Regions from separate parts of the Mesorhizobium sp. M4B.F.Ca.ET.017.02.2.1 genome, predicted to be linked through region 2. Evidence: predicted binding sites of a transcription regulator. Region 2 holds the regulator's gene; each other region holds the start of a gene.
What was found. Region 2 encodes LexA, which represses DNA repair genes until DNA is damaged. Its sites were predicted from a motif close to TGTTCNNNNTGTGTTCNG; they were not measured.

Region 1 (2,266 bases), on a different contig from region 2:
TTTGCGCGAAGTTGGCGGCGCTGAAGGCGGGCACCGCCTCGGTGCTTTCGATGGCCAGGATGGAGGCGGCGATGCCTTCGCGCAGTGCCGCGCGCAGCGGCAGGCCATTGAGCAGAGCGGCGACCGTCGCGCCGGTCAGCGCATCGCCGGCGCCGGTGACGTCGGCGATCCTACGCGGAGCGGGCGGGGCGATGGAGAACAGGCCCTCGCCGTCGAAGCCCAGCACCGGCTCGCCGCCCGCCGTCACCACGCCGCTCGTGAGCCCGGCGCGCCGCAGCCCGCCGACCAGATCGTGGCCATTCGCATCGTCGCCCAGGCCGGCGAGGGCGCCGGCCTCGCGCCGGTTCATGAACAGCACGGCAAGGCTGCCCAGCACCGGCGCCAGCCGCACCACCTTGGCTGGCGAGATGGCGATGGCGAAGACCGGCTTGCCGGCGGCTTGCGCCACCAGCCGTTCCAGTGCCGCGGACGGCAGGTTCGCGTCGCATAGGAGGGCATCGGCGGAAGCGATCGCCTCGCGCACCTTGGCGCGGCGGATCTGCTTGGGGAAGGCGAGGTCGTAGAGCGCCATGTCGGCAAAGCCGACTATCAGCTCGCCGTCGCGGTCGATCAGCGCCGTGTAGCTCGGCGTCGTGCGGTCGAGGAACACCGCCGACAGGTCGGCGATGCCGGCGCTCGCGATCGCCGTCGACACAGTCTCGGCCGCGGCGTCGCCGCCACGCATCGACAGCAGCGAGGCCGAGACGCCGCGCCTGACCACGCTGCGCAACGCGTTGAAGACGCCGCCGCCGACATCCTCGCGCATGGTGCCGGGGTTCGAGGCAGCCGGCACGTAAGGGCCTGACACCTGGCCCCGCCGGTCGATATGGGCGCCGCCCACGGCAAGGATGTTGGGGGACTTCACCATCGTGGCGTCGATACCTTTGTTGATTGTCCGGCCGCGCACACTAGGTTTCTCCGCGCCGCCCCGCAATCAACGCCGCGATTCGGGCCGGCCGGACAATGGAACCCTGCGTGGCCGATTGGAAGACGCCGCCGCTGTGTGTTGTAGGACATAAATAGAACAGATCAAGATATTGATTGTTTTTCAGCAGCTTGATGTCTCTTGCCAAACGAGAACAAAAAAGGTACAAAATGGTAGGGATCACGGATTGTCCGGCCTTCATTGACGACCAAGGGGTGATGTATCATGGCTCAGAATACTTTGCGGCTTGTAGAGGATAAGGCAGTGGACAAATCAAAGGCTCTGGACGCGGCGCTGTCGCAAATCGAGCGCGCCTTCGGCAAGGGCTCGATCATGCGCCTCGGCGCCAATGAGCAGGTGGTCGAAATCGAAACCGTGCCGACCGGGTCGCTCGGCCTCGACATCGCGCTCGGCGTCGGCGGCCTGCCGCGCGGCCGCATCATCGAGATCTACGGGCCGGAAAGCTCGGGCAAGACGACGCTGGCGCTGCACACCGTGGCGGAAGCCCAGAAGAAGGGCGGCATCTGCGCCTTCGTCGATGCCGAGCACGCGCTCGATCCGGTCTATGCCCGCAAGCTCGGTGTCGACCTCGAAAACCTGCTGATCTCGCAGCCCGACACCGGCGAGCAGGCGCTGGAGATCTGCGACACGCTGGTGCGCTCCGGCGCCATCGATGTTCTGGTGGTCGATTCGGTCGCCGCGCTGACGCCGCGCGCCGAAATCGAAGGTGAGATGGGCGATGCGCTGCCCGGCCTACAGGCCCGCCTGATGAGCCAGGCGCTGCGCAAGCTGACCGCCTCGATCTCGCGCTCCAACACCATGGTCATCTTCATCAACCAGATCCGCATGAAGATCGGCGTCATGTTCGGCTCGCCCGAGACGACGACCGGCGGTAACGCGCTGAAGTTCTACGCCTCGGTCCGCCTCGACATCCGCCGCATCGGCTCGGTCAAGGACCGCGACGAGGTCGTCGGCAACCAGACCCGCGTCAAGGTCGTCAAGAACAAGCTGGCGCCGCCCTTCAAGGTGGTCGAGTTCGACATCATGTACGGCGAGGGCGTGTCGAAGACCGGCGAGCTGGTCGACCTCGGCGTCAAGGCCGGCGTGGTCGAGAAATCCGGCGCCTGGTTCTCCTACAATTCGCAGCGTCTCGGCCAAGGCCGCGAGAACGCAAAACTGTTCCTGCGCGACAATCCCGACACAGCGCGCGAGATCGAAATGGCGCTCAGGCAGAATGCCGGGCTGATCGCTGAGAAATTCCTCGAGAATGGCGGGTCCGAGGGCGGCGGTGACGACGGTTTC
Region 2 (2,266 bases):
GCCGATCGGCGGCGGCGAACTCGCCGTCAACCGGGCGCGGTCGAACGAATTCACCACCGACAACTGGAAACGCGCGCTGGTGGCCGAGACCATCGTCGAGCCGGAGACCTTCGAGACAGGGGATGCACGCTTCGACATCGATCCGCTCGACCTGCCGCCTGGCTCGCCATTCTACTGCAGGGACGGACTGTGCCTTGCCCGGCATCCGTCCGGCGCAATCGTGGCGCTCGCGGAAAACCGCAAGACGGCGCGGCCGGCCTGCGCCTTCGCCGACCTGATCGTCATCGACGACGCCACCGCCTACAGTCCCTGCTGGAATTCGCTGGCCCTCGTCGTCACCAAACGCCAGCTCGCCCGCTCAGGCAGCGCCGCCGTCTTCTTCGATCCGCAATCGGCGACCGCGCAAGCAACAATCCGCTACGCGGTCGAAAAGCCCTACCGGCCATGGCACGAGCAGCGCAAATACTCTCGCGAGGCGAGGGGACTGCCGCCATACCAGAGACCCGAAAGACCGGTGGTCAAACTGGCGCCGTCCGCTCAGTAGCGCCGGATCAGGCCGACCAGCTTGCCTTGCACCTTGACCCGGTCAGGGCCGAAGATGCGGGTCTCATAGGCAGGGTTGGCGGCTTCGAGCGCGATCGATGCGCCCTTGCGGCGGAAGCGCTTCAGCGTCGCCTCTTCCTCGTCGACCAGCGCCACAACGATCTCGCCGGGGCTCGCCGTGTCGGCGTTGCGGATGATGACCGTGTCGCCGTCGAAGATGCCGGCCTCGATCATCGAGTCGCCCTTCACCTCCAGCGCATAATGCTCGCCGCCCGAGATCATGTCGGGGGGCACCGAGATCGAATGCGTCTGGTGCTGGATGGCGTCGATCGGCACGCCGGCGGCGATGCGGCCCATTACCGGGATCGACACCGCCGACACAGCGTCGTCGTCATTGCTGGGGGTGCGCGACGGCGACGCCGGTTTGATCTGCCGGCCGAGATTGCCCTGTCCGAGGCTTCCCTGGATGACGCTCGGCGAAAACTTCTTCGCGGCATTGAGGCCAGGCGCGATCGAATCGGGCAGGCGCAGCACTTCCAGCGCACGCGCCCGGTTGGGCAGCCGGCGAATGAAGCCGCGCTCCTCAAGCGCAGTGATCAGCCGGTGGATGCCCGACTTCGAAGCCAGATCAAGCGCCTCCTTCATCTCGTCGAAAGAGGGCGGAATGCCGCTTTCCTTCAGCCGTTCATGGATGAACATCAGGAGTTCATGTTGTTTGCGCGTCAGCATGGCGGCCCCCACGGGTTCTGAAACCAGAATCAGAAAAACAAACCCAGAACAAACACTATCTGTTCCAGTTGTGTTCCGCAACCGTTTAAAGTTTAATGAATGCGTTGACGTTTTGTTCAGCGTAGCATCAGAACGCGACAAGCGTCGCCGACGGCGGCGGCCGGGGCGAAGGGCTCTCGCACCACGAGGCCATTGGCGTCGGCGAGCATGCGCAGCATCGAGGAGTCCTGGATGCCGAAGGGCGTCGCAACCAGTGAGCCGGCTTCTTCGCGGACGACGGCCCGCACGTAATCCTGCCTCAGATCGTTTGCCTGCATCGCGGCGCCCAGCCGCGCCTCGCGAATGTCCTGGGTGAACGCGCGGCCACCGAGCCGCGCCAGCAACGGCTTCAGGAACAGCTGCGAACAGACCAGGCTCGCCACCGGATTGCCGGGCAGGCCGATGCAGCGCGCGGGTCCCAGCCGGCCGAACATCAGCGGCTTGCCCGGGCGCATGGCGATCTTCCAGAAATCGAGCGTCATGCCTTCGCCGGTCAGCACGCCGTGAATGAGATCGTGGTCGCCGACCGAGGCGCCGCCAAGCGTCACGATGACATCGGCCTGCTGCTCGACGGCCTGCCTGACCAGCGCGGAGATCGCTTCCCTGCGGTCGGCGGCAATGCCGAGATCGAGCGCGCGGGCGCCGACCGATTGCGCAGCGGCGGCGACGCCATAGGCGTTGGACGAGATGATCTGATCGGGACCGAGTTCGCTGCCGGGTGGCAGCAGTTCGTCGCCGGTGGCGATGATGGCGACCAGCGGCCGCTTCACCACAGTGAGGCGCGGGTGGTTGGCGGATGCCGCCAGCGACAGTGCCGCCGGATCGAGCAGCCGGCCCTTTTCCAGCAGCACATCGCCTTCTACGAAGTCGAGCCCGGCGCGGCGGATGTTGCGCCCTTCAGCGGTCGGCTCGGTCACTTCGATCGTGCCGCCGCCGAGATCCTGCACATTCTCCT
Region 3 (2,266 bases), on a different contig from region 2:
GGCTTTTCCGAAGTGTTCCACCGCATCTCCTACGACAAGATCGGCACCTCAACGATCCAGAGCCGGGCGACCGGCGGCGTCGTCAACGCCACCTTCGTCTTCGTACTGCCCGGCTCGCCCGGCGCCTGCAAGGACGCCTGGGACGGCATCATCAAGGCGCAGCTCGACTACCGTCACATGCCCTGCAACTTCGTCGAGATCATGCCGCGCCTGGACGAGCACCTGAAACGCGGCAAGGCCGGGTGACCGCCTGACGGGCGTCGCCGCTTCAGCGGATGACCGGCTCGCCGTGGAAGCGCCGGCGCGAGGGGCGCGAGACGCCGAAGCCGACTTCCATCATCAGCCGCGGCGTGCGCGAAGGCACCGTGCCCATGTCGAAGCCGAACGGATCCTCGACGAAGCCGAGCCCTGCTTCACCCGTGAGCGTGACCGGGCTGTCGTCGCCATAGACCTTCAGCACCTCATCCGCCGGATGCTCGACAAGCAGCGTAAGTTGGTGCTTTAGGCTGCGGCGTTTGTGGCTGCCGCGCACATAGACATGCGGGCCGGTGCCGGCATCGCAGGGCTTCAGGTAGGAGAAGAATTTCAGCATCCGCCAGTCGTCGAGATCGAAATGGTACTTGCCGAGCGAGGCAAGGTTCTTGTCGGCGCTCCTTCTCCCCCAAAAACGCGGGAAAAATCACTTCGGCGGCGCGACCCAAATCTCCGCGTCGAGTCTTTTCGTTGCCAGGCCGCGCGCGATGGCTTCGGCGCTGCGGGCGCTTTTGGCGAGCGCCGTGGCCTGGCGCTTGCTGATGACCAGCCCCTCGGCCAGCGCCCGGTTGCCGGAAAAGACCCTGGCCAGGAACGGCGCGCGGCTGCCGCGCGCGCGAGAAAAACGCGCCGGCATGGTGGCCTTCGCCGTGTGGGCCACGACCTCGTCGATCCAGCCGTCCGACAGCCGCGCGCCGGGCTCCAGCAACAGCAGCCAGTCGCCCTTTGCCTGCCGGATACCGGCGGCGATGCCGCCGGCGACATAGTGGCAGCCGGCATGGTCGGCAACGCGGTGCGTCTGGTCGGTCGAGCCGGTGTCGCAGACGACGACGTCGCGCACCACGCCTTCGACCGCGCCGCCGATCAGCGAGGCGAGCGTGCGGGCAAGGCCCTCTTCGTCATTCAGGGTTTCGATGAGAACGGTGAGCATTGCCAGCCGAATAGCGGAAAGCCGCGCCATGCGCCAGTTTTTGCATCGCGGCACAAAAAGTTCTTGCTTTGTTCTCATCGAGAAAATAGGAATAGTTTCATGAACAGAGCGATTCGACAGCCTGCTGACAGTCCTTGGGAAAGGGCGAAAATGGAACAGATCGTGCGTGCCGACATTGCAGCCTTCGGAGCCGGGAGAGCCGAGATGGCGAATGCGATGATCGAGCAGAGCGGCATGCGCGTGCGGCCCGACCGCAATCGCGGCCGTTCCGCCGGCATTAATCCGTCCGGCCGCTTCGAGCCGGTCAGCCGGCATGTGTTCGACGACGGCTGGAATTCGCTGGAGGAACTGCCGCCGTTCAAGACCGAGGTGCAGGTCGAGAGGCCGCGCACCATCATCACGCGCAACGAGTCGCCCGACATCTCCTTCGATCGTTCGATCAACCCCTATCGCGGTTGCGAGCATGGCTGCGTCTACTGCTTTGCCAGGCCGACGCATTCCTTCATGGGCCTGTCGCCGGGACTCGATTTCGAATCGAAGCTGTTCGCCAAGCCTGATGCGGCGCGCATGCTCGACAAGGAACTGTCGAAGTCCGGCTACCAGCCGCGCACCATCGCCATCGGCACCAACACCGATCCCTACCAGCCGATCGAGAAGCAGTACCGGATCATGCGCGAGATCCTCGAAGTGCTGGAGGCGCGCGGCCATCCGGTCGGCATCGTCACCAAGTCGGCGCTGGTGACGCGCGACATCGACATCCTGTCGCGCATGGCCGAACGCGGACTTGCCAAGGTGGCGTTGTCGGTGACGACGCTCGACCGCATGCTGGCGAGAACCATGGAACCGCGCGCGTCGACGCCGACCAAGCGGCTGGAGGCGATCCGGCAGCTCTCCGACGCCGGCATTCCGGCCTCCGTCATGGTCGCGCCGATCATCCCCGGCCTGACCGATCCGGAGATGGAGCGCATCCTCGATTCGGCACGCGCCGCCGGCGCGCGCGAAGCGGGCTATGTCGTGCTGCGGCTGCCGCTGGAGGTGGCGCCGATCTTCAAGGACTGGCTGTTGCGCCATTATCCGGACCGC

Region 1: a site for LexA is predicted at 1,049-1,066, ahead of recA (recombinase RecA). Genes of this name have one in related genera too.
Region 3: a site for LexA is predicted at 1,242-1,259, ahead of EN738_RS14240 (PA0069 family radical SAM protein). Genes of this name have one in related genera too.

Annotation. Positions count from the first base shown of each region.
Region 1 is NZ_RZOF01000009.1:31,999-34,264, reverse strand. Features, by position in the region: gene EN738_RS02645 (carbohydrate kinase family protein) at 1-907, opposite strand, end outside; gene recA (recombinase RecA) at 1,190-2,266, shown strand, end outside.
Region 2 is NZ_RZOF01000235.1:5,787-8,052, forward strand. Features, by position in the region: gene EN738_RS23605 (ComEC/Rec2 family competence protein) at 1-544, shown strand, start outside; gene lexA (transcriptional repressor LexA) at 538-1,272, opposite strand; gene glp (gephyrin-like molybdotransferase Glp) at 1,389-2,266, opposite strand, start outside.
Region 3 is NZ_RZOF01000096.1:3,563-5,828, reverse strand. Features, by position in the region: gene moaB (molybdenum cofactor biosynthesis protein B) at 1-246, shown strand, start outside; partial or broken gene EN738_RS14250 (hypothetical protein) at 269-649, opposite strand; gene EN738_RS14245 (glycosyltransferase) at 680-1,183, opposite strand; gene EN738_RS14240 (PA0069 family radical SAM protein) at 1,334-2,266, shown strand, end outside.